4 regions of the Pseudoalteromonas sp. SG43-8 genome follow, and region 3 is predicted to be linked to each of the others. Evidence: predicted binding sites of a transcription regulator. Region 3 holds the regulator's gene; each other region holds the start of a gene.
What was found. Region 3 encodes sigma-54, which starts transcription at its own class of promoters, with help from an activator protein. Its sites were predicted from a motif close to GTTGGCACGNNNNTNGNNT; they were not measured.
Positions count from the first base shown of each region.

Region 1 (2,210 bases), on a different contig from region 3:
TAGCTTTGTACTGCACCAATTTTACCATTACGTGTAGTGCCATCAGCACTGATAATAGTAACTTGTTGGTTAGGAGCAACAGAACCACGTTTAATACGACCAATACCAACTACACCAACATAAGAGTTGTAATCTAGTTGAGAAATTTGCATTTGGAAGTCACCTTCAGGATCTGCATCCGGTGGTGATACTTCTTCAACGATCATCTTGAACATAGGTTCCATGTTGTCTGATGGTTCGTCTAAATCTAGTGTTGCCCAACCGTTGATTGCTGAAGCGTAGATTACTTTAAAGTCTAACTGTTCGTCAGTCGCGCCAAGGTTGTCGAATAAATCAAAGATTTGATCCATAACCCAATCTGGACGAGCGCCTGGCTTATCAATTTTATTGATAACGACGATTGGCTTTAAGCCTTGCGCGAATGCTTTTTGCGTAACGAAACGCGTTTGCGGCATTGGACCTTCTTGAGCATCAACAAGTAATAATACTGAGTCAGCCATCGAAAGTACGCGTTCAACTTCACCACCGAAATCGGCGTGTCCCGGGGTATCTACGATATTGATATGGTAGTCATTCCAAGAAATGGCTGTGTTTTTAGCCAAAATGGTAATACCACGTTCTTTCTCAATGTCGTTTGAGTCCATCACGCGCTCTTCGTTACCGCCGCGTGTTTCTAATGTACCTGATTGCTCAAGTAGTTTGTCAACCAGTGTTGTTTTACCATGGTCAACGTGCGCGATAATCGCTATATTTCTTAACTGTTCGATGCTCATATATTTACTCAGAGAAATTAAATTCTCATTGATCCTGCAAGATCTACGCACTCATCCACGCTTTCGCGAGATGTCCCAGCATAGGATTTAAAAGGGCGCATATTATCCCTCATTAATGACATGGATGAAAGTTTATCCAATATAAATTTCAAAACTTTCTCAATACTTTTACTAAGTATCTGTTTTATATATGACAATTATATGAATTAAATTTCAAATTTTTTTTGAAAAACAGCCTTTTTGGCTATTTTGCTGATCTTTTTGGTACTCTTTTGCATTTAGGTTATGCTATTTCCGAGCGATTAAATTAGCAGCAAATTGTGCCCTGTAAATTTTGCACCAAAAAGGAAAATTTACGCACCAATATAGTGCGTTTGTACATTCCATTTTGATGCAACGATATTTTTTTAATTTATAAACAGCTAGTTATAAAAATGGCACAAAATCAGCTTAGTAAATCCCAAAGCAATTATGCAGCAATAACAAAACCCAATAGTTGGAGGACACATGTCACAATCGGTTTTAGATTTTATTAAAGAAAATGACGTTAAGTTCATTGATTTACGCTTTACTGACACTAAGGGTAAAGAACAACATGTATCTATTCCTCATCACCAAGTTGATGAAGACTTTTTTGAAGACGGTAAAATGTTTGACGGTTCTTCAATTGCAGGCTGGAAAGGCATAAACGAATCAGACATGGTATTAATGCCAGTTGCTGAATCAATCAAACTAGACCCTTTCACTGAAGAATCAACATTAATCGTACGTTGTGACGTAGTAGAGCCTTCAACGCTTCAAGGTTATGAGCGCGACCCGCGTTCTGTTGCTAAGCGTGCTGAAGATTACATGCGCTCTACAGGTATTGCAGATACAGTTTTATTTGGCCCTGAGCCAGAGTTTTTCGTATTTGACGACGTTAAATACAAATCAGATATGTCTGGTTCTATGTACAAAATTGATTCTAAGCAAGCTGCTTGGAACTCAGATAAAGAGTATGCAGATGGCAACACAGGTCACCGTCCAGGTATTAAAGGCGGTTACTTCCCAGTTGCTCCTGTTGATGACTTCCAAGATTGGCGTTCAGCTACGTGTCTAGTTCTAGAAGAAATGGGCCAAGTAGTAGAAGCACATCACCACGAAGTTGCAACAGCAGGTCAAAACGAGATTGCTACTCGCTTTAATACAATGGTATTAAAAGCGGATGAAATCCAAGAAATGAAATATGTTATCCATAACATGGCTCACTTATACGGTAAAACAGCAACGTTTATGCCTAAGCCAGTTGTTGGTGATAACGGTTCTGGTATGCATTGTCACCAGTCACTTGCTAAAGATGGTGTAAACCTTTTTGCTGGTGATAAGTACGGCGGCCTTTCTGAAGATGCGCTTTACTACATTGGCGGTATCATCAAGCATGCTAAAGCAATTAACGCT
Region 1 covers NZ_JACJEX010000008.1:103,276-105,485, forward strand. Annotated here, with positions in the region: gene typA (translational GTPase TypA) at 1-773, opposite strand, end outside; gene glnA (glutamate--ammonia ligase) at 1,281-2,210, shown strand, end outside.
Region 1: a site for sigma-54 is predicted at 1,207-1,225, ahead of glnA (glutamate--ammonia ligase). Genes of this name have one in related genera too.

Region 2 (2,210 bases), on a different contig from region 3:
ATGACGGTACGCCACAAAGGTGTTGTTGCCGTTAAGCAAGCATTAGACGAAGCTGATATTAGTATTCCTTTCCCAATTCGTACGCTCGACTTTGGCATTAAAGGGGGTGAAAAACTTGATGCCATGATAAGCGATAAAATAAGCCAGCAGTCATCCAATAAAGACAGTAGCGACGGTGCTGACTCTAGCCAAAGTGAGTAATTTAGTTAAAACTCATTAGGCAAAAGCATTGGGAAATAGTTACTTACCAACAGCGCATTTTTACAGAGTAAAAATGCGCTTTTTGTATAAACGGATTATTAGCTAAAAGTTTAAATACCTAGTTTTGTGTTTATTGAATATCAATTCTGATTAGTTGCGTTTGGCCATGGGAGTATTAACAAGTAAAAGTAGTGTTTACCCAACGATTTTTTTACTGCCTTGCCGCACACTCTGAAATAACGCTCTCATCTATTTCAATAACTAAATAAATCATCCTTTTTAAGCCAGTTAGGTCGGCTAAAGAATGTGTGTAAGCTTTTTCAGTATCAATTGGGTTAACTTAAGGGTTAAAAGAGCAAAGACAAACACGCTAGCATCAATTCTAAATCTATCTTCTAAAGTATAAGTGTGAGCTATCGCTTTAGGGTGAGAAATAATCGTATTGCTTAGGCTTTATTTTATCTTTTTCACAGCTGTAAAACTTGCCTTAAAAAGAATATAAAAAAGCGCAGCTTGTGTTGGAGTAACAAGCCGCGCTTATGAATTAGTTATACAAATAGGTTTTGTGGTGCGTATTAAATAACGCTAATTTTGTTACGAATGATTTTAACCCCATCTATATTTTCTAAAAACTTTTGAGCTAGTGCGCGCTGAAAACCAGTTTGTGCTTCACCGTATAAATCTACTTCACCATTTTTTACCTGCACACGAATATCACTTAACGCCAGGTTAGGGTTAGTTCGTAGGGTGTTGGTGATAGTTTGTTGTAGGTTAGGTTGAGTGGCTACACTGCTTACTACGGCCATGTTGGTTGCTGCACTTACCTTTGTAGCGCAAGCTAATAAAAATAAACAACAAAATGATACTAAAGCGATAGTTAACTTGAAGCGGTTCATAACTTAATCCTTACATTACGGTGAATAGTGCAGCCACAAAATGGAAATTCCATCGGCTAGGTTATCTTTGTAGTTACAATTTCGGTGCCAATATTAACGCTATGAAATATAAGGTAATTTTATTAAGTGGGAATTAAGGTGGGCAAAAATTACATTTAAATGAGTATGAGTTACATGCTTGGGTTACATATGTAACAGGTACAAACACCAGAGCCTGTAAGGCTTGCATTAAAAAAGCCGACAAAAGTCGGCTTAGAATAAAAATATGTTAGGTTACTTTTTCTTTTTAACCTTGGCCTTTTTCTTGGCTTTCATTTTTACTGGATCTTTACGCTTTTTAGCCGGTGGCTTAGCTTCTTTGTGCTGTGGCTCAACACCTTTAATTACACGGCGTTTTAGTTTTTGTTCAACGTAGCGCTCTACTTTATACAAAATACCAATGTCGTGTGCTTCAACTAATGATATTGCAATCCCTTTTTTACCAGCACGGCCAGTACGACCAATACGGTGTACGTATACGTCGGCAGTGCGCGGCATATCAAAGTTAATAACGTGGCTAATGTCAGATACGTCAATACCACGTGCAGCTACGTCGGTAGCAATTAAGATACGTGTTTTGCCACTGTGGAAGTTTTCCATGGCTTTCATACGTTTGTCTTGTGGCATTTCGCCGCGTAACCAAGCTGCTTTAACGCCATTATTGGTTAGCTCGCCAATCAGTGTTTCTAAACGCTCACGGGTTTTAACAAACACAATTGCTTTAGTCACGTCTGGACCATTTAAGGTATTTACTAAAAGCTCTAGTTTGTGATGATAGTCATCGGCTAAATGTACCCACTGGTGAATTTTAGCTTTTTCTTTACGTGACGATTCAGCTTCAAGCAGTGCAGGGTCGTTTAATGTTTTTTCAGCAAACCTTTCTACGCTGTCACCTTCGAGTGTTGCTGAGAATAAAAAACATTGGCGACGATTTTTAGCTTCGTCACAAATACGGCTCATTTCTTTTTTGAAACCCATGTCTAACATGCGATCTGCTTCATCGATAATAAGCATTTCTACGTGTTCAGCATGAAAGTTTTCGGTTTCTAGGTATTCCATTAATCGACCTGGTGT
Region 2 covers NZ_JACJEX010000006.1:131,597-133,806, reverse strand. Annotated here, with positions in the region: gene H5122_RS13020 (mechanosensitive ion channel family protein) at 1-201, shown strand, start outside; gene H5122_RS13015 (BON domain-containing protein) at 777-1,097, opposite strand; gene srmB (ATP-dependent RNA helicase SrmB) at 1,371-2,210, opposite strand, start outside.
Region 2: a site for sigma-54 is predicted at 1,171-1,189, ahead of H5122_RS13015 (BON domain-containing protein). Genes of this name have one in related genera too.

Region 3 (2,210 bases):
AAAATAATAGAACATCTTAAAAATCGTGGGATTGGAGTATTAATTACCGACCATAACGTAAGAGAGACCCTTGATGTTTGCGAAAAAGCCTACATTGTTTCTCATGGGGAGCTGATTGCATCAGGTACTCCAGAACACGTATTAAATGATAAAACAGTACGCGATGTTTATTTAGGCGAGCAATTTAGGCTGTAACATTTACGCCATGTCTTTAAGCATCTGCTAGTATTAATTATAACAACATAAAAGGATTGTTAGAGATACATGAGGCAATCACTACAGCTGCGCATGGGCCAGCAACTTACAATGACTCCACAGCTGCAACAAGCTATTCGTTTGTTGCAACTCAGTACATTGGATCTCCAGCAAGAAATACAAGAAGCTCTCGACAGTAATCCACTATTAGAGGTTGAAGAGGCAGACTATTCTGAAGACGCTGCTGGTAAAAACGAGCAAAAAGCTGATACCGATGACATAACTGTTAGCGCATCTGCTGATGATGCTCCGAGCGAATATGAACAAGATACTGGTGAAGCACTTGCAAAAGACACGCTAAGTGACGACATGGCTATGGATGTTAGTTGGGATGAGTACATGAGTGCCGCTCCTGCAGCCTCATCAGGTCCAATGCCTGAAGACGAATCAATATACCAAGGCGCCTCTACTGAAACGCTCCATGAGTATTTAATGTGGCAATTACAACTAACGCCATTTAGCCCTACCGATGAAGCCATCGCTATTGCGATTGTAGAGGCCGTCGATGATTCAGGTATTTTAACATTAAGCTGCGAAGAGATTTTAGAAAGCTTTAATCAAGAAAACGAAGATGATAACGAAGTCGAACTTGATGAAATTGAAGCGGTATTAAAACGCATCCAACTGTTTGATCCTGTGGGTATTGCTGCACGTAGTTTACAAGAGTGTTTGTGTATTCAGCTTAATCAATTTGATAAAGAAACACCTTACATTAATGAAACGAAAATGATTTTAACCGAGCATATTGATCTATTAGCAGCTCGCGACTATCGTACATTAATGAAAAAAACTAAGCTTAAAGAAGAAGAGCTTAAAGAAGTGATGACACTAATACATACTCTCAACCCAAAACCTGCAGATACTATTGTAAGGGAAGAATCTGAGTATGTTATTCCTGATGTGTCAGTTAAAAAAATTAAAGGCCGCTGGGTTGTCGAATTAAACCCAGATAGCATGCCTAAAATTCGTGTTAATAGCCAATACGCGGCAATGTCTCGCACTGTAAAATCAAGTGGCGACAGCCAGTTTATTCGCTCACATTTACAAGAAGCTAAATGGTTTATTAAAAGCTTAGAAAGTAGAAACGACACGCTATTAAAAGTTACTAATTGTATTGTTAAGCAACAACAAGGCTTTTTTGAACATGGCCCTGAAGCCATGAAACCAATGGTTTTAAATGATGTCGCTGAAATGGTAGAAATGCACGAATCGACAATTTCGCGCGTGACTACTCAAAAGTACATGCATACACCCCGTGGTATATTTGAGCTTAAATATTTTTTCTCAAGCCATGTAAGTACTGAAAACGGTGGTGAATGTTCATCTACAGCAATACGTGCGCTTATCCGAAAATTAATCGCAGCAGAAAACTCAGCAAAACCATTGAGTGATAGCAAAATAGCGGATATATTGGCTGAGCAAGGAATTAAAGTAGCGAGACGTACAATCGCAAAATACCGCGAATCTCTTGCTATTCCACCGTCAAATCAGCGTAAAAGCCTGATTTAAGACGCTAAACTAAGAGGGTAATGCTTATGCAACTAAACTTAACTGGTCGTCACGTAGAATTAACCGATTCACTAAGAGACTATATTAATACTAAATTTGCGAAGCTTGAAAGACACTCTGATCATATTAATAATGTTCATGTCATTCTCGATGTAGAAAAGTTAAATCAAAAAGCAGAAGCCACAATACACGTAAGCGGTGCTGAGCTATTTGCCTCTACAGAACATCAAGATATGTATGCCGCTATTGACTCGTTGATCGACAAGCTCGATCGCCAAGTAATCAAACACAAAGAGAAGCTTGCTCGACACTAATATGATGAAATTAAGTTCACTTATATGCCAGGACTGCAGCAAAGCTGCGGTCCTTTTTAATAGCAAAAAAAGAATTTTAGAGTTCATTAGCGAACTTGCTCACGACAAACTTCCGTATTTACCGCAACAAGA
Region 3 covers NZ_JACJEX010000002.1:207,445-209,654, reverse strand. Annotated here, with positions in the region: gene lptB (LPS export ABC transporter ATP-binding protein) at 1-195, shown strand, start outside; gene H5122_RS06145 (RNA polymerase factor sigma-54) at 265-1,764, shown strand; gene hpf (ribosome hibernation promoting factor) at 1,791-2,078, shown strand; gene ptsN (PTS IIA-like nitrogen regulatory protein PtsN) at 2,083-2,210, shown strand, end outside.

Region 4 (2,210 bases), on a different contig from region 3:
TCACTTTCGAGCAGCTCTGCCGGAATAGCACCACAGTTTACAGGTACAAACGGTCCATTAATGCGCTTTGAAAGCAGGTGTACATTACGGGCAACCACTTCTTTACCAGTGCCTGATTCGCCTAAAATTAAAACATTAGCATCGGTTTTTGCCACTTGTTCAATTAAAAAGCGAACATCTTTTACGGCCTCTGTTTCACCAACAAGTCCGTCAAAAGTTTTATGTGGTTTAGAATGCTTATGCTCATTTGGCAACATGCGCTGATACTGCTGGCAATCGTGAAGTAACTGCGTTGTCACTTCGTGATTAAATGGCTCGCAAATAAGCCCCACCACATTAGCTATACTTAATAGTGGTTTTAGCGTTTCGCCAATTAATAAAAACGGTAATGTTGGATAGCGTTTAATTAAGCTTTCGTGGTCAAGTGATTGCAACGCTCCTAAAATAATCATGCATTCTTGCTGCTGATATTTTTTGCATTCTTGTTCAAAGCAGTCTTCGCTTAATAGTTGTACAGCTTCACCAATAAAGCCAAGTGAAGCATTTAACCCTATTGCGCGGTTGTTATTATTATCTAAAATCAAGATCATATTTAGCGAGCCGTACTTTCACTAATTTGTATAATTAGTTAAATTGTAAGCCAGTTCAGCATGGATGCAAGTGATAGCGGCAGTTTTTTGACATAAACGCCAAAAAACAGACGGGCTAGTTAAGTCAATCATACTTAATAGTTAATCATTAAGTATGAGTTGTAGTTTTAACTTAGTTATTACTCAGCGATTACTTAACGATTACCTAAATACAACTTAGCTCTAATAATTAATTTACTTGGCAATAAAAATGCTATTGTTAGTAAATAAACTCAATTATAAATTTAAGTTGAAGTTACTAATGCCGATATACAAACAAGTGAAAATGCTTGGCATTAATATTGCTTTGTTCTTGTAAAAGTAATAAAAGCTTTATTAAATTTTTATGTAAGTTTTTACATCAACTTTCACATAATTTTATTGTTTTAAATTTTAGGATCATCCCATGGCTCATGTCTCAGTAAAAAAATACGGTCAAGTTCGTGCTAGCAGCATTGCCGAAATGGCCCCTTACGAACAAATAAACCTTATATTCAGTAATATCATCGGTCGCTTAGCAGCAACAAAAGGGTTTATTGAGCGCAAAGAAATACAAAAAAAAGGTGAAAATATTTCGGCCTGTGTTTTATTATTTGGTGCACTGCAAGACGCACTTAATTTGGAAGTAGAACAAGACCCTAGTATTTCTAACAATTTATTGGCACTTTACGATTACTGCCAACGCCGTTTAACGCAAGCGAACATAAACAACGATATTGAAGCAATTATTGAAGTATCAAGTATTGTTAAAGAAATTAAAGAAGGTTGGGATAACATTCCGCTCGATCAACGCAGCCCTGCGGTTTAATTTCAATTATGGACTCGCCAACATCTTCAGAGCAACTAACAAATTACTCTGAGCTCATACAAACGTTGCTTAGTAATATTGAAGTGTTAGTAAATGGTAATAACGCAGACGAAGCTCGGCCTCTTTTAGACACTTTAAATACTGAACTAAAGCAATGGTGCGAAAGCAGCGACGGCCCAAGTGCAGAGCAATTAGAATTAATTCAGCTTCGTATAAATACCATTTTAGTAAAAGCGAATAGTGCAAAAAACGAGTCATCTAAAGCTATTATTAAACATAAAAAGTCAGGAAAGGCGATTAAAGCTTATAAAGCAAGTCTCTAAAATCTACTTAAATAGAAAACACAAAAAAACCGTTTTAAATAACGGTTTTTTTGTGTTTTCTTAATTTAGTTATTAATTTAATATCATACTTATCTACTAAGAGTTATCTCGTACTACGCCTGGCATATTCTCTAATTGAGCTTGAACATAACTGCTGGTGTTATTAAGGCTCGCCACTAATAAATCCATCGCATTATATTGAGCATATAATCGAGACGATAGCGACTCCATTTTACTAGCAAGGCTCACGCGCTGATCATCTATGTCATCGAGTTGATTTGTTTTACTATCAATCCGGTTTTGTATAATGCCGTCGGAATCTGTATAAAAGCTCATTAGCTCATCAAACGACTGCGCAAAACCATCATCGTCATCACCTACAAAAAACTGCTGCACTAAATTTACATCTGCGTCTATTTGCTCATCGAGTGTTTCTGTATTTAGGGTTAA
Region 4 covers NZ_JACJEX010000011.1:95,328-97,537, forward strand. Annotated here, with positions in the region: gene H5122_RS16465 (sigma-54-dependent Fis family transcriptional regulator) at 1-590, opposite strand, end outside; gene fliS (flagellar export chaperone FliS) at 1,036-1,437, shown strand; gene H5122_RS16475 (hypothetical protein) at 1,446-1,760, shown strand; gene fliD (flagellar filament capping protein FliD) at 1,857-2,210, opposite strand, start outside.
Region 4: a site for sigma-54 is predicted at 919-937, ahead of fliS (flagellar export chaperone FliS). Genes of this name have one in related genera too.